DNA from 4 places in the Paenibacillus sp. 7523-1 genome. Region 4 is predicted to be linked to each of the others. Evidence: predicted binding sites of a transcription regulator. Region 4 holds the regulator's gene; each other region holds the start of a gene.
What was found. The regulator LexA, encoded in region 4, represses DNA repair genes until DNA is damaged. The targets are predictions, from matches to a motif close to CGAACATATGTTCG.
Positions count from the first base shown of each region.

Region 1: recA (recombinase RecA) is a predicted target of LexA. The motif match lies at 3,855-3,868, and genes of this name have one in related genera.
Region 2: addB (helicase-exonuclease AddAB subunit AddB) is a predicted target of LexA. The motif match lies at 4,540-4,553, and genes of this name have one in related genera.
Region 3: CHH60_RS02515 (DNA polymerase IV) is a predicted target of LexA. The motif match lies at 1,487-1,500, and genes of this name have one in related genera.

Region 1 covers NZ_NPBR01000005.1:872,854-878,501, reverse strand. The annotation lists gene CHH60_RS07305 (helix-turn-helix domain-containing protein) at 1-545, shown strand, start outside; gene CHH60_RS29725 (hypothetical protein) at 619-783, shown strand; gene CHH60_RS07300 (YajQ family cyclic di-GMP-binding protein) at 933-1,424, shown strand; gene pgsA (CDP-diacylglycerol--glycerol-3-phosphate 3-phosphatidyltransferase) at 1,747-2,334, shown strand; gene CHH60_RS07290 (competence/damage-inducible protein A) at 2,443-3,699, shown strand; gene recA (recombinase RecA) at 3,938-5,002, shown strand; gene CHH60_RS07280 (regulatory protein RecX) at 5,281-5,648, shown strand, end outside.
Region 2 covers NZ_NPBR01000010.1:158,973-164,620, forward strand. The annotation lists gene addA (helicase-exonuclease AddAB subunit AddA) at 1-974, opposite strand, end outside; gene addB (helicase-exonuclease AddAB subunit AddB) at 971-4,474, opposite strand; gene CHH60_RS12830 (class I SAM-dependent rRNA methyltransferase) at 4,658-5,648, opposite strand, start outside.
Region 3 covers NZ_NPBR01000004.1:122,295-127,942, forward strand. The annotation lists gene CHH60_RS02510 (FAD-dependent oxidoreductase) at 1-1,297, shown strand, start outside; gene CHH60_RS02515 (DNA polymerase IV) at 1,546-2,763, shown strand; gene CHH60_RS02520 (YolD-like family protein) at 2,760-3,125, shown strand; gene CHH60_RS02525 (hypothetical protein) at 3,109-3,477, shown strand; gene CHH60_RS02530 (hypothetical protein) at 3,997-4,545, opposite strand; gene CHH60_RS02535 (Cof-type HAD-IIB family hydrolase) at 4,773-5,567, shown strand.
Region 4 covers NZ_NPBR01000002.1:65,288-70,935, forward strand. The annotation lists gene CHH60_RS00400 (aldehyde dehydrogenase) at 103-1,398, shown strand; gene lexA (transcriptional repressor LexA) at 1,510-2,136, opposite strand; gene CHH60_RS00410 (LysM peptidoglycan-binding domain-containing protein) at 2,431-2,808, shown strand; gene CHH60_RS00415 (DUF896 domain-containing protein) at 2,905-3,114, shown strand; gene CHH60_RS00420 (hypothetical protein) at 3,242-3,754, shown strand; gene CHH60_RS00425 (HAD family hydrolase) at 3,782-4,573, shown strand; gene CHH60_RS00430 (ABC transporter permease) at 5,148-5,648, shown strand, end outside.

The DNA.
Region 1 (5,648 bases), on a different contig from region 4:
GACAAGAAACCGGTCAGGCAGAAGGAGAAGCAGGCGGCAATGGTGGGGGGACCGACGTGACTGGTGAGGGTACCGAAGGTCAGACGAACGAACAAACCCCGGATGACACCGAAGATCAAGAGCCAGCAGATAATGCAGGGACTGTAACGGTTGCTGAAGATGGAAAATCAGGTAATATTACAAATTTCAAAGTAAATGGAAGTGCAGGTCAACCGGTTAAGGTTACTATTAATGCTTCAGGTCAGAGCTGGCTGGAAGTGTATAAAGGTGAGAATTCAAGCGGAGAAAAACTGCAATTTGGTATGACAGCCGATGGAGACAGTATGTCATTTGATCTGGATAGCACCGGCTTGTACATTAAGTCTGGATATGCTGCGGCTACGACCATTGAAGTTGGTGGTCAAGTCGTAACGGATGGGAAGGCCACCAACCGGATTCGTCTCCAATTGGGAGATGAAAGCACAGGCGCGTCTACCGGAACAAATGCGAGCTCTGTCGAAGGCTCCGATGTAGGAACCGAAGGCTCTGTCACAGGCGGCGAATAAGGGCATTAACTGCGGGGGACAATAAGTTTGTCTTCACTAGCAGTTAACTTTCGGTAAAGCGAGGTGGATGGCTATGACAGTCAGCTGGATCGTCACAGGTTTAGGAATCATTGTCAGCCTCCTGGGTTATTATTTGACTCCAAGCGCTTGGGGTTACGGAATTTTGGGCTTCGGACTTGCGCACGTCATTCTGGGTGTGCTCGACATGTTCAGACAGCCCAACCGCAGCCGATATTAGATTGCTCTGCGTTAAAGCATTTTTGGTTACTGCAAAAGCGGTGGCTGAAAATGCTTTTTCGTTTGTTTACCCCTCAAAATTAGACTTTTCCCGGGCGAATCCTCTATAATGTTACACAGAACAAATGATTAATTGAAAGGGTGACCAGATTGAGCTCAGAGAATTCGTTCGATATCGTGTCCAAAATGGACTTGCAGGAATTAACAAATGCCGTTACTCAGACGGAAAAGGAAATCAGTACACGTTACGATTTTAAAGGTAGTAAAAGCAGCTTGAAACTGGACAAGGATGCATTGACAATTGTATCGGACGATGAGACCAAACTTAAGGCTGTTATTGATGTACTTCAATCCAAAATGGCGAAGCGGAATCTGCCGCTCAAAAACATTGACTATGGTAAAGTGGAGCCAGCTTCATCAGGGACAGTGCGCCAGCGTCTGAGTTTTAAACAGGGGATTGATCAGGATATCGCGAAAAAGATCAATATTCTGATTCGTGATTCCAAAATGAAAGTGAAGAGCCAGATTCAAGGGGACCAGCTCCGGGTAACTGGAAAGAGTAAAAATGATTTGCAAGCCGTTATGCAGCTTTTGAATGGTGCTAATCTGCCTCTTGATTTGCAATATACCAATTTCAAATAAGTTTGTTACGTCCATTTTTGTTGTGGAAAACGTGTTTTGACACTGCAATTGGCGTATATTATACTAAGTGTGCATTGCTAGCAATCAAGCATAAAGCCCAGTCATCATCGTTTTGCTGACTTTGTGAAAAGCAGTACACCTTTTGGAGGTCGCCGGAACGTTTTAAACGATTTTGCGTTTGAACGGTTGACTTTATTTTTTGCGTTTTTACATATGAGATCAGTGGTGTACTCAGTGTATTTTACATGTTCACCTTCCGGATGATGGATACGGGGTTAGGATGATTGTTTGAAGTATTGGAGGATAAGAGGGAGGGCGTCTTGTGAATTTACCCAACCGGATTACGCTTGCACGAATTTGCTTAATCCCTTTTTTAATGGTGTTTCTGCTCGTGGACTTTCCATTTTATCCGGAGCCTATGCAGATTGGAAGTTTTTCGCTTCCGTATAATCAGCTGATCGCTGCCATTATCTTCATCATTGCAGCCAGTACGGATGGAATTGATGGATACCTGGCAAGGAAAAACAATATGGTCACCAATTTGGGCAAGCTGCTCGACCCGCTGGCTGACAAGCTGCTAGTGACTGCAGTGCTCATTTCACTTGTTGAGATGGGTAAGCTGGACTCATGGATCGCTGTCGTCATTATCAGCCGGGAGTTTGCGGTGACTGGCCTTCGCCAAATTGCTTTGCTGGATGGATCGGTTGTTGCGGCCAGCAACTGGGGCAAACTGAAAACCGTAATACAGATTGTAGCCATCGTTTTGCTCCTGCTTAACAACTTCCCGTTCTCTTATACTGGGGTACATGTTGATGTTATAGCCGTTTGGGCTGCAGCGATCATTACGATTTGGTCTGGCATTGATTATTTCATCAAAAACAAAAATTTGCTTAATTTATCAAAAGCGTAAAAGTTTAAGGTAAAACGGGTAATTTATGAAGGACAGCTTGCGCAAAGGGCAATAGGAAAACATCCTATTGCCCTTTGATCACTCACATTGTGTACAGGAGGATGCTGAATGAAGGCAGAAATTATCGCAGTCGGAACAGAGTTGCTGCTCGGACAGATCGTAAATACGAATGCCAGATATTTATCCCGTGAATTGGCTGCTATCGGGATTGACGTTTATTTTCAAACGGTGGTAGGGGACAATCTGAATCGTCTCAGTGAAGCCATTCGAATTGCCCAAGGGCGAGCTGATGTCATTTTGTTCTCAGGCGGTATCGGACCTACGCAGGATGATCTAACCAAGGATGCCATAGCAGCAGTGTTGGGACGCAGCCTACATATTGATCGGATGGCAATGGATAAAATCGAAAGCTTCTTCAGGGATCGCAATGTGGAGATGACGGAGAATAACCGGCGTCAAGCCATCGTGGTTGAAGGAGGGACCCCGCTGGCTAATGAAACGGGTCTTGCAGCGGGTAATGCCATCTCGGATAATGGGAAGCATTATATTGTCATGCCTGGGCCACCAAAAGAACTGATTCCCATGTTTGAGCAGGAGGTCAAACCTTGGTTGTTCCAACATGTTCTTACGAAAGAAATGCCGATTTATTCGAAAATGTTGAAATTTGCCGGGATCGGTGAGTCGGCATTGGAAGACCGTCTGCTTGACCTGATTGATAGTCAAACCGACCCTACGATTGCACCTTATGCAAGTGAGGGAGAGGTAACGGTACGGGTGTCCACCAAGGCTCCAAGTGAGAATGAGGCCAAACAGAAGCTGGATGCCATGGAGGTACTCATTCGGGAACGGTTGCCTGAACACCTCTACGCGAACGAGGATGTGCCTATAGAGTACACAATTGTAACCATGATGGCTGATATGGGTCTGACCCTGAGCGCGGCTGAGAGCTGTACAGGAGGGCTTGTTATGCAGAGCCTGACTTCGGTTCCTGGCAGTGCTTCCATGCTCAAAGGCGGAATTGTATGTTATTCCAACGAGATAAAGGAAAAGCTGCTGAATGTTCCTCATGACTATCTGGAGGGTGAAGATGCTCCCGGGGCTGTGAGCCCTGAAGTTGCTAAAGTATTGGCTGAGCAGGTACGCATGATAGGTGATTCCGATTTTGGTTTGGCCGTTACAGGGGTAGCTGGTCCAGGATACTCTGAGCGTAAGCCGCCAGGTCTGGTTTTTATCGCACTCGCTGAGCGGGGGAAAGAGACGGAAATTCACGAATTGCGTATTAACGGTAATCGGGAGACGGTCCGCATCCGTTCGACCAAGGCTATTTTGTACCGTTTATGGCGCAAACTTGTCGCTATGGACTAGGTATACCTTGAATTGCTTTTACAGGGATAATCAGATATAATCTAAGCAGACGGAAGAACCGTAGAATTAGGCACTTAGCCTTGTTTGCGGTTCTTTTTTCTGTTTCATTGCAAGTTTTGCCTAGGAAGAGGCGCCTCGGCCTTTATAAAAAAAAACGAATGTATGTTCGAAAAAAAGCTTGGCAAACGTGTTAAAACAAGGTATCATTATCTTATAAACAGTAAAGGGTGTGAGCATATTGTCAGACCGTCGTGCCGCGCTTGATATGGCGCTCCGTCAAATAGAGAAGCAATTTGGTAAAGGATCTATCATGAAACTGGGTGAGTCAACTCACATGCAAGTGGAAATCATACCCAGCGGATCCTTGGCTCTGGATATAGCACTTGGAACAGGCGGCTTGCCAAAAGGCCGGATTGTTGAAATATATGGACCTGAATCTTCAGGTAAAACAACTGTAGCATTGCATGCGATTGCTGAAGTGCAAAGAGTCGGTGGACAAGCTGCATTTATCGATGCCGAGCATGCTCTTGACCCTCAATATGCAAGTAAACTGGGTGTTAACATTGATGAATTGCTTTTGTCCCAGCCGGATACGGGCGAACAAGCATTGGAAATTGCTGAAGCACTTGTGCGCAGTGGTGCTGTTGACATTATCGTTGTTGACTCTGTTGCTGCCTTGGTACCAAAAGCTGAGATCGAAGGCGAAATGGGGGACTCCCACGTTGGTTTGCAAGCACGTCTGATGTCTCAGGCGTTGCGTAAATTGTCTGGTGCAATCAGCAAATCCAAAACCATTGCCATCTTTATCAACCAGCTTCGTGAAAAAGTTGGTGTAATGTTTGGTAACCCTGAGACAACGCCTGGTGGACGTGCCCTGAAATTCTACTCTACAGTTCGTTTGGATGTTCGCCGTATTGAGAGTATTAAATCAGGTAATGACATCATCGGGAACCGTACCCGTGTGAAGGTTGTCAAAAATAAAGTTGCACCACCGTTCAAACAAGCAGAAGTAGATATCATGTATGGTGAAGGTATCTCCAGAGAGGGTAGTATCATTGATATTGGTACAGAACTCGACATCGTTAATAAAAGTGGTGCTTGGTATTCTTACGAAGGCGAACGTCTGGGTCAAGGTCGTGAAAATGCGAAGCAGTTTATGAAAGAGCATAAAGAGATCGCTCAAGTGATCGAGCAAAAAATTCGTGAAGCCAGCAATCTGACGACGGTAGTTCCTGCTCCTACGAGCGAAGATCAACAAAAAGAAGAAGCAGAAGAACAAGAATTGTTTGAGATTAACGAGTAATTCTTCCCTTGCCAGGAGGATCCAGAAGGCGTTGCTTACTGGTCTTCCCGGATTGGGGTGAATTGTACCGATCCTGCTAGGGGAGACGGCGCGTGTTTCTCGCGCTGTCTAACAGCTCCTGTCCATTGGACAGGGGCTGTTAGCACATTTATTGAGTGAGCTGGTGCCGGGTTGGATTCCCGGCTTTTTGCATTTTGGTCTGCAGGTTTCTTTAAGAAGATAGGTATTTCATAATTTAGAAAGATACAGAGTTGAACAAAAAGGAGGGAGAGGCCTGAATGGATCAACATGATGATGATTTGTACGAAACAGCAGAACTGGAGGGGATCTCCCAATTCCCGGATAACGAAGAACTTGTCATTACACGGGTAGAACGAACAAAAAGCAGGCAGGCCCGGTACCGGATCACGTTCGGTATGTACTCGATTACGGTTCTGGAAGATGTAATGATCAAATATCGAATGACCCGGGGCAACACATTTGTGAAGAAAGATCTCGAAGAGATTATAGTAGCGGATGAGCGGCAGCAAACCTATGTTCAGGCATTGCGTTACTTAGAGCACAAACAGCGTACAAGGCATGAATTAAGCCAGCGACTTCGTCAGAAAGAGTTTGCAGCACCATTAATTGAAGAAGTACTCGATCG
Region 2 (5,648 bases), on a different contig from region 4:
CTCAGATCGGTGATTGCCTTTTTTGCAGCCTCCCGAAGTTCCTTCACTTGTTCCTGAAGCGCCGGATCGGTTTGATCCTTTTTGCAGGGTTTCAGCTTGCCAAAAGCTGCGGGCTGAAATACTTCAGGCAGTCTCTCCCATGGCATAACCTCCACGGCAGACTGGAGCTCCTCCACCATGGCCAGATCTTCCTTTAAGGTATCCGCATATGGTTTAGGCCCTTCCGGCTGCAACGCAATGCCAATACCTTGACGCAAGAGCCCCGCTGCACCGCTCAGGGTAAGTGCGGCATCACGTAGAATGCTCTGTACCCATGCTGAATGACCAAGGGCCTCTACGTTTTCAACTTGAAATGCAGACGCCATTTCCGCGAGCCAGTGATCCGGCCAGGAGTGACTGCGCGAGAAATCATACAAGCGCTGCACTAGCCGGTGCATGGCATCATCGTTCCGTTCACCGCTGAACCAGTCCACAAGCTCACGGAATGTGCTGCCTTCGACTTCTTCCCCGTATTTATCTTCAAACAGCTCTTCCAGGAGCTCCTGACGCAGCATTTCGGCTTCATTCTCGTTCAATATCCGAAAAGCAGGATTAAGCGGTATTTGCTGATAGTAACGGCGGATGACTTCCATACAAAATGAATGCAGCGTTGTAATTGAAGCTCGCCCAAGCAGCGATAACTGTTTGCGCAAATGCTCCTCCTCAGGCTCTTCCTCGAGTGCACGTTCAAGTGCTTCCCGAATACGCTGCTTCATCTCAGCAGCAGCCGCCTTCGTAAAGGTAGCCACCAACAATCGATCCACACTGAAGCCACGAGAAGGATCGGCTATTTTACGAATAATCCGTTCGACCAACACAGCGGTTTTACCCGACCCCGCAGCTGCAGCAACGAGAATGTCTTCACCACTCTGGGAAATTGCACTCCACTGGTCATCGCTCCAGAAGCTGCCTTCCGGTTTTGGCATATTCGTCATGAGGTCTCCCCTCCCTTGTTGTGTGACAGCATGTCCCAGATTTGCTGTTTGCCCGGTTTGGACAACAGATTATATTCATTGCCTTCAATATTCTCATCAAATTGACAGACAGGTTTAAACGGACAGAATGTGCATGCAACCTCCTGCTGAATGCGGTAAGGCTCTATCGCCACATCCCCATCCGTAATGCGGGTCCCGATCTCCCGGATATTGCCTCGAACAGATGCGAGCAGCGTGTCCCACTGGTCTGGCGTAGCTACCGCTGCGCTGCTGTAGAAGCTGCCGTCCGCCTTGAGTGCAACAGGAATGATGGCCGAGTAGCCTTTATCCAGTGTGTTATCCATCTGTGCGATGGCATCACGATCTGCCAAAAGCAATCCCTTCATTTTGAAGCGTTTCAGCAATTCCTGTCCCGCCTGTTCTGAGGTCATGCCGTTCGCAGATTGCAGCAATGGGTTATGCACGTGGAAATACAGTGTTCCTCCAGGCATAGCCGATTCTCCCAGCCACTCTTCGGCAGCACTAAGCAGCACTTCCAGATACGTAAGCATCTGCAGGGACAGTCCGTAGTACACTTCATGCAATTTGAGATCCGTCTGGCTTGATTTATAGTCAATAACCCGAAGCAAAAGTCCATTTTCTCCCTCGGCCACATCAACCCGGTCAATCCGGCCCACAATCTCCATCACACACCCGTTCTCCAGTTCGAAACGAAGAGGTGGCAAGGGTTTGCCTGGCCCAAAGTCCAGCTCAAGACCAATAGGTTCAAAACTTCCCCGTCTGGATTGCTCACCCAAAATGACCGAAGCGCGGCTTACAATATCCTTCAGTTTGCGGAAAATGTAGCCATAACGCTTCGTGCTCAGCAGAATCTCGCCCTGAAGCTGCGGGGCAATCTGATCCACTGTTTGCTCCGCTTCCTTGCGGCATTGTTCTGGAGAGAGGCTGCCCCAGCTGCGGTTCTCTTCACGCAGTCGGATCGCCAGCTGACTCAGCGCAGCATGGAACAGCTGCCCGATGTCCGGAGCTTGAAGACGATATAGCTGACGCTCTTTCAATCGCAACCCGTGCGAGGCAAAATGGGAGAATGGACATGCCACGAATCGTTCCATTCGCGAAACACTTGTCCGCACCTCCGTGCCATACAATCGGCGGCTTGTCGAAGTACGAAGAGGCAATGCACGATTGCGATAAAAAATGGAGCCCAGCAATCGTTCCAACTGAGGTCTGAGGCTCTCATTGGAGCAGTGCCAGTTGTAGACCGACCACCAGAGTTCAGGAATCTCTTCACCCCTGCGCCATCTGCGCAGCTGCCCAATCAAAACCGACATACTCTGCTCTGGATGAATAACATAAGGCCAGTGAGCTTCTTCCAAACCTGTTACTGGCGGCTGTGCAAGAAGTGGCACTTCATTCAGTCCGAACATCTTTCGTACATGTCTCACAATTTCCGAAGGCAAAAGCGTTTTACCCTCATCATCAGCCACAGGGTAACTCAACCATAATTGCTTACTTGCAGCAGTCAAGGCGGTATAGATCAGGAAACGCTCGTCCAGCATTCGTCTTGTTGTTCCAGGTCCAAGACCGAGACCTCTCTCGGTCAGCAGCTCCCGCTCCTGCTCCGTTAACACGCCATCTTCCTGCGGTACAGCTGGCAGTTCACCGTCAACGGCTCCCAGGATGAATACATACTGGATATCCTGCAGCCGAGTCCGGTCCATGGAACCGACCAGCACCTGATCCAGCGCTGGAGGAACAAGTCCTAGTTTCAGCTCAGTCAACCCCGTCTCCATCAAGCCTGCAAACAGATCGATGTCCAGTCGTTCGGTTCCCATCATATCCACCATCTGGTCCAGCAGATCCAGGACTGCTCCCCACATCTGACGATGTTCCCGCGAACGCTCCGGGTCGCCCTGAGCTGTTGCTTCAGCAGACATCATTTCGAGTTTCCAGGGAATTTCTGCGTCTTCGAGCAGTCCATATAGTGCAGCACACTGTTCTCTTGCCGTCTTGGCCTTGATCATGCGTTTCTCAAACGCAGCCATCGGATTCGTAATGACCGTTCGGCATTTTTCCATGAGCGACAGCATTTGTTCACGCCCTCGGCTTCTGCCTTCCTGTCCATTGTCTTCCAGAGACAGACTCGGGACATATTTCCAAGGCTTGCCGTCGGTCCAGCGGTATCCGTGAATTCCACACGCGAGTATATAATTTTCGAGCTGGTCCATATCTTCACGAGTGATGGAACCATCACGAGGAAGCAGCAGATCCGTTTTGACACAGCGAAATACATCTTCGTAACGCCAGCGACGACGAACGACATCAATTGCAGAACGAATGAATTCGGAGAGCGGATGATGAAGCTCGCTTCTTCTGCGATCCAGGAAAACGGGCACGTCATAGTCCCTGAATAGTGGCTCGGCAATATCGGCATAGGCATCCAGTTGACGAACGAGTACGGCCATATCCCGATAACGCACGCCTTCCTCCTGAGCCAATCTTCGCATTTCCCGCAGTGCACCTTCCATCTCAGCCCTGCGATTTTCGGCTGCGTATAACTTCACGCCCGCATCGCGGCCATCACTTCTCCAACGAATGCGTCGGTCGAACCCAGACTCCAGATGGGCCAGACCAGGGCTGTGCTCATATCTTGGCAAAACATCCGGCTGCAGCACCATCGTTTCGCTCATGACTCCCAGATCCTCAACCATACCCTTGAGCCGCGCATATGCGCTCGCTGTTGGATGGAACAGGTCCAATTCGCTGGGCAGTGCCCCATGATCATATGGCCGATCCAAGGTCAACGTAATGGTTACTGAAGAGGACTGAAGCATCAGTCTTCCAATTACGCTCATTTCCTGTGGTGTAAAGCCCTGAAAACCATCAATCCAGATTTGTGCATCCTGAAGAAGCTCACTCTCTGCCAAACGTTCGTTCAGTTCTGTCAGCGTGTCTTCATCATCGATGTAGAGTTCCGTTAGTTCCTGTTCATAATCTCGATATATAAGAAGCAAATCATGTAACTTATCACCCAGGATCGGTGCTGAAGAAGACGTATTCCAACTAGAAAGGCCTTCTTCCAACAAGCTGGGATCTAGTTCATAACGCTTAAACTCACTGTACAAATCATTTAAATGCCCTATAAAGCCCAATTGATTGCCCGAAGCGCCAAAAAGCTTCAACTCTTCCTTGCGCCGCTGAAGTACTTTATAAAGCAGCATCTTTTTCCCCTCGGCTCCGATTGGAATCCGCGCAGACCCACCCGCTTCCTGCATGATACGATAGGCTAATCGGCGAAAACCCAATACTTCTGCACGCATAGTGCCTTTGATCGCGCCAGAAGAAACCAAAGCCTGCTCGGTACGAAACGAGCTTTGTTCCGGAACCAACCATATGAGCGGTTTGCCTTGAGGTTCCTTTTGAAGCAAAGACGTAATTTCCCGGGTAATCAGCGTCGTCTTGCCGCTGCCTGCCCGACCAATAATAAAGCGTACAGACATGTCTAATCCTCCAAACCATCACGATCAAGATTTTAATTCCCAGTATAACATATCTGACCTGGTTCGGAACATACGTTTGCCACAATCCGGTAAAGGCAAATGATTTCCTGTAACACAAAACAAGCCCACAGCTTATTACACCGTGGACTTGTTTCTTATCATCACTTTTAACAAAATGACAGATCAGTTTGTTTTGCTGCGCACTTCAAAAATGGCAAATTTCAAGTAATGCCCTTCATCTACACCCAAAATTTGCGGGTGATCCTTGCCGGCAGCTTTCCATTCAACCAGGCGCAGTACCTTGCCTGCATCTTCAGCAGCATCCGCAATCGTTTCCAGGAAGAGATCAGGACGCATATGATACGAACAGCTCGCTGTGACCAGATACCCACCTTCATTCACAAGCTTCATGCCATGCAGGTTAATATCCTTGTATCCACGGCACGCGCCTTTGACTGCTGATTTGGTTTTGGCAAAGGCAGGTGGGTCAAGAATGACCACATCAAATGTTTTCCCGCCGCCAGCTGCAAGCGCTTTGGAGGTATCCACTTTCTGTTCGGCTGCCCGTGCACGTACGGATCGCTCTTCTACTCCCTTGACCTGTTCACGTAAATACTGGAAGGCATCAGCGACAACAAATTCTACCCGATCCGTAAAACCATTTAATTCTACATTGGTGCGGGCACTTTCAATAGCATGCTCTGAAATATCGAGGCATGTGACTTTTTTGGCTCCATATTTGCAAGCGTTCAACGTGAAGCTGCCCGTGTGTGAGAAGCACTCCAAAACTGTAGCCCCATCCCAATAGGGGAAGGTCACTACTTTACCGCTTTTATTAACAGGCAGCAGCTGATGGCCTCCCTCTTGTTCCACTTCCTGCAACATAATTCCGCTTTTATAGCCCCAGCCCTTCATAAGCGGTTCAATTGCCGCACGATTCTCACGCTGGTCGAAGAAATAGCCTGTTTTCTGGCCTTCCACGATATCCACTTTAATAAGCAAGCCATTCTCGGTTACCGTAACATGACGTGGGCACTCCCCGTACAGCGGTCCTTTGGTCTGCTCCAGTCCTTCCAGCTCACGAATCGGCACATCACTGCGCTCATAAATTCCTTCCGGCTGCATCACTTTAATCAGAGCCTGTACGATGGCTTCACGGCAGCGATCCATTCCC
Region 3 (5,648 bases), on a different contig from region 4:
TGACATTGCGGTTGCAATTCATTTTGGGGGTCATATAAGCGACTTGACTGAACTTGAACTGAGTTATGCACCGCCCTATTCATCAGCAAAAGATCCGGTTAACATGGCTGGGTATGCAGCAGAAAATATTATGGCCGGACGTGTCAAAACATTCACCTATGATCAGCTGTCTATGCGCCAGCCGGAGCAAACCATACTACTAGATGTACGTAGCGAGCTAGAGCATCGGAATGGCCACATTCCCGGATCATTAAACATCCCAGTGGATGAGCTTCGTGAGAGAATGGATGAGCTAGATGTCTCTAAAGAAATCTGGGTATACTGCCAAGTAGGTTTACGGGGATATACGGCAACACAAATTTTGCGTCAGCACGGTTTCAACGTTAAAAATTTGAGTGGTGGATTCAAAACGTATCGCCAAGCTCAATTTAAACCAGCTCCGTATTCTGGCCAAAAGCATGAGGTTACAGATGATCAGAATCATAGCGATCATGTTTCTCATTCAAAGCAAAATGCATTACATCAGAAGGATCAACCGTCTGCTCAGTCTCAGTCCCAACGTATCGATGAAGAATTGGATGTATGTGGATTGAGCTGCCCTGGTCCTTTAATACAAGTAAAGCAGAAGATGGATCAACTATTAGATGGAGAAACGCTACGGGTAAAAGCTTCTGATCCAGGGTTTTACGAGGATGTAAAGGCATGGGCAGCAATGTCTGGTGCAGCACTCATACAGTTGGAACGTGGTAAGAACGGTATCATTGAAGCAGTACTAACCAAGCAGACAGAAACGGTCAAATCATCTGCTTCGGAAGCTCAACATGTGGAACCTGCCAGTACGATGGTTGTCTTCAGTGGCGACCTGGATAAAGCCATAGCCTCTCTTATTATTGCTAATGGCGCAGCTGCAAGCGGGCGCAAAGTAACCATGTTTTATACATTCTGGGGACTAAATATTATTCGCAAGCATCAGCCGGGACCGGTATCCAAAAACATGATAGGCCGTATGTTTGATCTTATGCTGCCACGTGGTAGTCACAAGTTAGGCTTGTCCAAAATGAATATGATTGGTGTCGGTCCTAAAGTTATTCGCGGCATCATGAAGAAAAACAACGTCGCCTCTTTGGAGGAATTGATTCAAACTGCGTTAGCACAAGGTGTTGAAATGGTTGCTTGTCAGATGTCTATGGATCTGATGGGTATCCAGCGGGAAGAGATCATGGATCAGGTTACGATTGGTGGTGTAGGTTACTATCTGGGCCAGGCTGACAAATCAAACCATAATCTGTTTATATAGAAGGGCGTATCCACCTATATATTAATTAAATCAATCATGAAAAAGTCTCAGATCGACCTTGAGGGTTATTCCCTCAAGGTCTTTCTTTGTCGTAAGACACGCTTATGAAAGTTGAGTAGGACCATCCCTCCGATGAATATAAATATTTACCTCTTGCATAAAGAACGTGTGTTCGGTTTATAATATATACAAACATACGTTCTTAAAGTACAGGAGTGATTTCAGTGTTGACTAAGCAGCGAACCATTATGCTCATTGATATGCAGAGCTTTTATGCTTCAGTCGAAAAGGCGAAAATGCCTCAATACAAAAATAGACCCCTCGCCGTTGCAGGCGACCCAGCAAGACGCTCTGGAATTATTCTTGCTGCTTGTCCATTGGCCAAAGCGAAAGGTGTATCCACCGCAGAACCACTCTGGCAGTCGCTTCAGAAGTGCCCTGAACTAATCATTGTTAGACCTCATATGGAAGAATACATTGAAGTATCCACTCAAATCATGTCCATTATTGAGGAGTTTACCGATCTGGTTGAGCCGTACAGTATAGACGAATTATTCGCTGATTTTACAGGGTCTATGCATCTATTCGGTAATGATCCCGTCGATCTAGCCAAGCAAATTCAAGATAAGATCTATAATGAAACAGGGGTTTACGCAAGAGCGGGCATTGGTGAAAACAAAATCATTAGTAAATTGTGCTGCGATATGATCGCTAAAAAGGCCAATGGCGGCATTTTCCACTTAAAGAAAGAAGAATTACACCTCCACATTGGAGATAAGCCCATTCGCGATATGTGGGGGATTGGCTCAAGAATGGAAAAACATCTGTGGAAGATGGGTATCCGAACCATTAGAGACTTGGCGAACACACCACTTACCAAACTCAAAAGTAAATGGGGCGTTAATGGAGAGGTGATCTGGCGCATCGCCAATGGACTCGATAACTCACCGGTAACCGTCAACACACACAGTACACAAAAGGATATTGGCAACGGAATGACCTTGCCTAGAGATTACACAGAGGCTTGGGAGATCGAAGTGGTAATCCTCGATATCTGTACTGAAGTATGCCGAAGAGCTCGTAAAAAAGGACTGATGGGTAGTGTCGTTTCCGTGAGTGTGTCTGGAGCAGATTTCGACCATCCAACAGGCTTTCACAGGCAGGTTAAGCTGTCTGATCCAACAAACATAACCGTTGATGTGTGCAAGATCGCCAAACGCATATTTCATCAACACTGGGATGGGCAACCGGTGCGCCGTGTAGGCGTATCCCTTTCTCAATTATCCGACGCGGATACATATCAACTATCTTTCTTTGATGATCAGGAGCACAAACGGGCTATTGATCAGGTGATGGACGACATTAAGGATCGATTTGGCGACATTGCCATACTTCGAGCAAGCTCCATTACAGCTGCTGGTCAGGCAATCGATAGAGCATCTAAAATTGGGGGGCACTACAAATGAGCAAAAAACTTGAGGCCAATGGATTATGGGAATCGAGCCGCATGATGCTTCCACAACATAAAGAACGAATCATACAGCATCGTACTCAAATTCATGTTCAAGCCAAACCGCTAATTCATGAGGATGAGTGGGAGATCATTGCTCAAAATGTAGATATGTCGCTCAACTATACATTACAAGCCACCATTGAAGTGTTTAATGAGTCGGGCAATCGATATATACACGGAATCATTACTTCAGTCAGTACCGTTGGAAAGAAAATCAAAATTGAAATGCACAATGGATTTGAATGGGTCGATTTTGATCAATTGGTCACGGTCAAACTTGAAGAAGGAGGCGTGTACGGTGAGACAGACTTCTGAGGAACTTGCACTCGTGAAGAGGCTGGTAGAGCTTCCCTATCTGTTAAGTGCTCTGGAGGTAGATAAGCATAAAATATACGCTTCAAACTTTAAGATGAAATCGGTCTATGTTGATTACTTAGACGGTACCCAAAAGAAAATCGCTTTAGAGATGTACCGATCCAAACAAAGTTTAAAGGAACACCATATTAAAATCATTGATGAACAGAGATCTGAGCTAAGTTTAACGGTAAATTATTCGGTGAGAGGTTACATTCATAAAATGACGTTATTATGGAGCAAAGTGAAAGTGGATGTTACCTTAATGCTTACGGAGCATATGAACGTTGATATTACAGAATTGTCCAAATAACAACTAGAGTTAGAGCAGAAGATGGTATATAACTGCAAAGGGTGGACCATAATGCAGTTATAACCATTGTTTTCTTCTCCCGAATGGGTAAACCGACCTTTGAAGTTGAAAGGTCGGTATTTTTGTCGTTTATGGTCAGGAAGACTGATCATCTACCTAGCGCTGGAAGATAAGACGCAAGTTCCACTGGTTCTGTTCAAAGAAAGACTGGTGCGGTACGGTAATGTACCCGTCGTTTTTGAGGTGTAGGAAGGTGCTTCCAAACATTCTGGAATGGTTTAGGCAAATGTTGTCATTTTTATTCTAAACTATCCAAAACGGAATATGACATGTGCGATCCATGAGAGGTGGTTTACAGTTGACCACTGAGTTTAATGAGAATTTTGGCTTAGCTCATGTCGGAGAGGAGAGTCTCGGAGCCTTCTTCAACTACGCATCCAACTTGATTCTTTTCGTAATAATGGAAAGGGCTATTTCTTATTAATAAATCTAGATTGAAGCAGATGCAGATGAATGACCCTAATCAATGGTATAGATATCCCAATCTCGTTGTGCATTCTGCCGGATTGCATACATCAATTTTACTTCTTCAACCGAGCCGGTTGTTGTATCCAGACGTTCACCAAGAACCGTAATATGCACCTGATTCCTAATAAATGTACTTTCCTCAATGCTTTCGATACTTGAGAATTTATATTGGAACTGCTTCCCATAATAAAATTCCATCGCATCGGCAAGTCGTTCATCAACAAAACCCGATCGGTACATTTTGTGATCATGCTGCACGAGAGCAGTCAGGTTCTTTTCGAGTACACTCAGCACGGGGCGCTCATTTTCATTTAACAAGTCTTTAGCTGATTCTAGGTCAATGGTTAATCCAGCTTCAAATTCAATATTAGACGATGATTTAGTTACTGCATCTTGCGTTTTTGTTATATCGGAAGCTGCATCATATTTCAGTTCACTTTCCGATATGCTTGGTTTATCTTTTAGCAAACTATCGTTGCTACATGCTGTCAGAAAAATTAGAAAGATAGACAGGAATGTTATTACAATGGCTTTTGGCATTGAACCCTCCTTATGGCATTTGAAGATTAAACACGACGAAGTACGAATAAGTTACACTCCAGATCATTGCTCTCGAACATAATCTTAGGTGTAAATGCGTACTGATCGTTTTTCCAACCACAATGGTTGTATGCTCTTCCTTCATATCTGCAATTTCTTTTTTCGTTGACGATACCTCTTAAAGCGTAGTATTATTTTACCAATTTAGCTGTGTGAGGAGGATTCGGATGTCTACGATTAAGGCCATTGTACTGGACCTGGACGGAACTTTGCTCGGAAGTGATAAATCGATATCGCCCAGGAATGTTCAGGCTGTTAAACGATGTTTTGATTTAGGGATACATATTATAATTGCCACGGCAAGGCCGCCAAGAGCGGCAAATCAATTTGTGAAGCAGTTTCCGTTTGTAGATTACATGATTTATTACAATGGCGCTTTAGTTACATGCAAATCCAAACAAAATGAGCGCCATATTCCTATCCCTCTGGAGATCAACCAACAGATTAATACATTCATCGAGTTAAACATGCCTCAATCCATAATCTCATACGAGGTTAATGATTCATGGTACACAAGAAAACCAATTCTGGACTCGCAATGCACTCAATTCGGTATCCGTCCGAATGATCTGAAACCTCAAGTTGTTGACCAACACTATATAGACTCTCTATCCCCGACCAAAATATTAGTTCTAGGTTGTAACACATGGAAGGATCTAAGCGAGCAATTTGGTGACCATGTAAACGTGATCGCAACGGATGGAGGCGTATTGATCCAAATCATGCATAAATCAGCTTCAAAGGAAAAAGCCGTGGAATGGGTGTTAAGTGAAATTGGGGTAAAATCAGAAAATGTGATGGTGTTTGGGGATGATTTTAACGATTTAGGCCTATTCCATCTGTCCGGATTTCCTGTAGCCATGGGGAACGCGATCATTGAACTAAAAAAATGCGCCGTTTACATAACCGATTCAAATGATAATGATGGTGTGGCTAATGCCATTGGAAAATTTGTGATATAACCTACTACAGTGAAGTATTTTGACGAACTGAAACGTCAGCTTTGATACAACTTCTCTATATACGAATGAGTTGCAGAAGAA
Region 4 (5,648 bases):
GAGAACAGTCATTTTAATATGTTGATAATTTCATATAAACAAGATATAATTCAATTATATTTTTAGCAATTTAATTTTAAATCATTAATTGGAGATGTTAATATGGAACAAGCGAAACAACTCGTTGCAAGTCAGCGGGCATTCTTTTATACAGGACAAACTAAAAATATTGAGTATCGGATTCATGCTCTTCAGCAATTAAGACAAGGAATAGAGAAATATCAGCAACGGATATTGGACGCACTGCATACAGATTTAAATAAATCAGAAACAGAGGCATATAACTCTGAGATTCGCATCGTTTTGGGTGAGCTGGATTTTGCACTAGAACATCTTAAGGAATGGGCGGCTCCTCGAGCAGTGCCAACAAGTGCTGTTATACCTGATGGTACAAGCACGATCTATCCAGAACCTTACGGAGTTGCTCTCATTATTGCGCCATGGAACTATCCGTTCCAACTGGCATTTGGTCCTTTGATTGGTGCAATTGCAGCGGGTAACTCTGCTGTTATTAAGCCTTCTGAATTAACGCCGGCAGTGTCACGTCTGACGTATGACCTGATCACGGATATTTTCCCTGAGGAATATGTAGCTGTCATGGAAGGTGAAGTCGAAACGAGCACAGCCTTGTTGAAAGAGAAGTTTGATTATATTTTCTTCACAGGCAGCACGGGTGTTGGTCGCATCGTTATGAAAGCAGCAGCAGAGCATCTTACGCCGGTAACGCTTGAACTTGGTGGAAAAAGCCCTGTAATTGTTCATAAAGACGCAGATTTGAAGTTGGCAGCTCAGCGGATCGTTCGTGGTAAGTTCTTGAATGCGGGTCAGACCTGTGTTGCTCCGGATTACTTACTTGTACATCAAGACGTACACGATAAACTCCTTGAAGAGATTGGTGAGGAGATTCAAGATAAATTCGGTAAGGATGTCATGGGAAATCCTGATTTCCCGCATATCGTCAACACACGTAACTTTGATCGACTGTCTGTATTCTTAGAAGATGGTGATACTCTGATTGGTGGTCGCTCTGATCGGGATCAGCTGCTGATTGAACCTACCTTGGTAGGAAATGTGGACTGGGATTCACCTGTTATGCAAGAAGAGATATTCGGTCCCATTCTACCGGTAATGACTTACGATGATCTTAATCCTCTGCTCGCTGAGATTGTACGCCGTCCCAAACCGCTGGCGCTATACCTGTTCACGCAGCAAGAAGAGCTGCAGAATCAGGTCTTGGATCAAGTGTCATTCGGTGGGGGATGCATTAATGATACGTTGTCTCATATGACTTCACATTATTTACCGTTTGGCGGTGTAGGAGAGAGTGGTATGGGGTCATATCATGGTCAGCAAAGTTTTGAAGTATTCTCTCATCACAAAAGCATTCTCAAACGATAACAAATGGAATTAACGAAGTCGAAATTTAACATATAAAAAGAGGTTGTCCTGTTGAACAGGGCAACCTCTTTTTGTCATTACAGTTCAGCTGACTTGCTGTTGGAAGAAAGACTAGTGAATATCACGGAAAAGGCCAATCACTTTACCCAAAATGCTAACATGTTTTAAACGAAGTGGTTCAAATGTTGCATTCTCAGGCTGAAGACGAATATGGTCTTTCTCTTTGTAGAATGTTTTAACTGTAGCTTCGTCATCTTCAGTCATCGCAACGACAATATCCCCGTTATCTGCTGTTTGCTGCTGGCGCACGATAACGTAGTCTCCATTGACGATCCCTGCTTCGATCATACTGTCACCAACAACAGAGAGCATAAATACTTTCTGTTCTCCAACATAATGTGTCGGTAGCGGGAAATAATCCTCAATGTTCTCTGTTGCGGTAATCGGAACCCCTGCAGTGACTTTACCTACGACAGGAATGCGAGCAACACTGTGTGCAAACTGATGGGAGTGTTCTGATTCCTCCTGGCTTAATAACTCAATGGCTCTCGGTTTAGTAGGGTCACGTCTAATGAGACCTTTCTTCTCCAAGCGGTCCAGATGTCCATGAACCGTAGAACTGGAAGCCAGTCCAACCGCTTCACCAATTTCACGTACGGAAGGAGGATATCCCTTCAACCGGACTTCATTGCGTATAAATTCCAGAATAGCTTGCTGCCTGCTGGATATCTTCGACATACCGTATCAACCCCATTTTAGTAACGTTTGGGAAAATTATAACATAGAACCTCCGTTCGTACAAACATAAGTTCTAAATAAAATCCGATAAAATCAATATTTTTGAGTCTTTTATTCGTATAGTCCTTCAAATCTAACAATAGTAAATAACGAGTTGGATTCATCTAGAGATTTACAGGAAATTTGGGGTTTGAAATAAAGCGAACAATTGTTCTAAAAATCTGTTGTACAAAACAAGTGTTCGTGTTATATTGATTTTAACAGATAGGAACAAACGTTTGGAGGACGATTAATATGAGATATTCCACTTATCAAAGTATTTATGAACCGATGAACTCGGAAGCAGTCAAGTCTAACATAGGTAACTTTAAACAATGGTTTGCAAAAGCCAAGATGCCAACATGGATGTTGAAATTGATTATGGCATCGTTAATCATATTCATTGGCTGCAGCACTGTATTGACTGTGTTTGCAGGAGACGAGAACAATGTTCTTCCTGGCAGCAAAATTGCGGTATCCCAGGGTGAAACATTGTGGAGCTTATCTTTGGAGCATAAACCGGAAAATATGGATACACGTGTATATATAGAAGCAATAAAGAAAGTAAACCAGCTTCAAACGACTTCAATTCAAGCTGGACAAGTCCTAATTTTGCCTCAGTTTACACCTTAAAATCATGATTCATTCGAGCGAGTAAGTAGCAGCCTTGACAAGCCGCCTCGATCATGTCAAAGTTAGTATGACTTTGTATTTTTGGAGGGGACAAGCTTGGATATAGATAGCCTGGTAGCACGCATCAATGAATTGGCTCGTAAACAAAAGTCCACTGGACTTTCAGAGGAAGAACTTGCCGAACGTGCTAAACTTAGAGAAATTTACTTAAACAACATCCGCAGCAACTTCAGACAGCAACTGGATTCTATTGAAATTGTTGATGATGAGAAGGATCAAGGCCACCAAGGCAAACTCAAACACTAAGGAAACCTAAAGATATCATTATGATATTTAGGTTTCTTCCTTTTATTTTGAGAATGCAAATTTATAGGGGGAATGTCGGTTTGCGAATTTTGTAAGCCGATACAAAGATGACATAAGGGGGATTCTCATGGCTCGTTCGTTCGAGAGAACGGTTCGGAAAAATTCAAAGCAGTTGAATCAGCAGCGCAAAAAAAATGGTCAACCGATTTCGGGTACGCCCGGTGAGGACATATTCAAAGGACGCAGTCTTCTGTTTCCTATTTTCCTCATTGGACTTGCGTTTTTGTATCTGTTTATGAGCACATTTCTTGTTAAAGCTCCGATGACAACATGGGACTGGGTTACGATGCTGTTGTATGTATTTTTGGCTGTGATTTTTATGCTTCGCCGTCCTTACATCAAAATAGGGAGCAACCGGATTATAACAACCAAAGGGAATCGGGAACGCTCCATTGGAGTAGATGACATCGTTAAGTTTAGATTCGAACAGGGAACGGTAGTTATCGAACATAACAGCCGTGGCAAAAGATGGGTGTTCACTAAACTGTTGAACCGCTATGACACAGATGCCATTTCTGAACGACTTCTGAAATTTGCCAAAGCACATCAGATTACTGTAGAAACAGACGAGAAAAAGTAATTATTCACAAAGGGGAAGATGATCGGAATGGCATTAAAAGCGATTTTGTTCGACCTGGATGATACTTTATTGTGGGATGAACGCAGTGTGCGGGAAGCATTCCACGAAACTTGCCTGCTTGCTTCACAAGAAACCGGCGTTGATGCTGGGGCATTGGAAGAAGCTGTTCGTAATGAAGCTCGTAGTCTATATGAATCCTATGAAACCTTTCCATTCACCAAAATGATTGGTATCAATCCGTTTGAAGGACTATGGGCTAATTTTACAGGCGGTGATCAGCCGGAATTCCGTCAATTGGAGCAGCTTGCCCCTGTATATCGTAAGGAGTCCTGGCGTCGTGGCTTATTGAAGCTGGGAGTGGATCGTGAAGATTTGGCCGAACGTCTTGCCTCGCAATTTGGAGCAGAGCGAAGATCCAGACCTCATGTATATGAAGAAACAATGGACACTTTGCGTCACTTGCAGGGAAAATTCAAACTGTTGCTCTTGACGAATGGTTGTCCTGCTCTGCAGCAAGAGAAGCTGGATGGTGTGCCTGAACTGGCTCCTTTCTTCGATGAGATCATCATCTCGGGTACTTTTGGAAAAGGAAAACCGGATCCGTCTATCTTTGAACATGCGCTTAGCAAACTTGGAGTAAAACCAGAAGAAGGCTTGATGGTTGGAGATAAACTCACGACGGATATCCGCGGAGCTTTGTCAGCAGGAATCCAGGCTGTCTGGATTAATCGGGAGAACAAAGTGAACTCGGAGTCGTATGTACCTGATCATGAGATTAAGCACTTATCAGAATTAGATCGTATTATTGCTAATTTCTGATTATTTCAGAATTGAACAATGGTGCATTTTTAAACATTGATAACCTCGGTGAATGATGCAAAATCATTCATGGGTTATCAATGTTTTTTGGTTTGGTTGAAACTTGTGTAGTGAAGAAATATCAAAAATAATAAAAAAAGGTATTGAAAAGTTGGGACTGCTGTTTTAGAATGTAACTAACATACTAGTATGACTAGTATGGGAATCATTTAAAAGCAGTACTCTTTTGGCATGTCCAGGTTATGGAATCAGAAGTTATTGCTTTATTATTTTTATGTATATTGTAAGCGCTTTACATAGTTTTGGGAAATATTAATTTTTGGAATACATCAGGTACTCATGAGATTGAGCAGTAAGATAACAATCAGAACCTAAGTATATCCATTAAACTACTTTAAATTGATATCGCTTACATTACCAAATATCTATTATGCAGTGGGGGTGAATTTCTGCAAGGTCTTCGATAGAAAGAAGTGAAGATGGGAGCTGTCATGAAGTACTTTTGATTTTATCAAGTTTATTTGATCGGAGTGAATCAGATATGAAGTCAGAAACTGCTAAAACCACGCTTACGATGACCTCATTACGCAAAGAAAGCAGGTTAAGAACGGCTGGAGCATTACTCCGCAAAGATTGGCAGCTGTATTCACTATTAATACTTCCAGTGATTTATTTGTTGATTTTTAAATACGGACCCATGATTGGTAATGTGATTGCCTTTAGAAGATTTGTACCGGGAGGCAGCATTTTTGGTGAAACTTGGGTTGGATTAAGATATTTTCAGATGTTTGTTCAGGACCCCACGTTCTGGAAAGTATTTGGAAACACACTCATGCTGGGTGGGCTTGCATTACTCTTCACATTCCCGGTTCCCATTATCTTTGCTCTGCTTTTGAATGAAGTAAAAAGTAAACGCTTCAAAAAGTTCGTTCAGACTGCATCCTACCTGCCGCATTTCTTATCGATCGTTATCGTAGCCGGTATGATTTTGCAACTAACGGCAGTGAATGGATCCATTAATGGCTTGGTTGCATTCTTTACCGGAGACAGCATTCCTTTTATGCAGCGCGCCGAA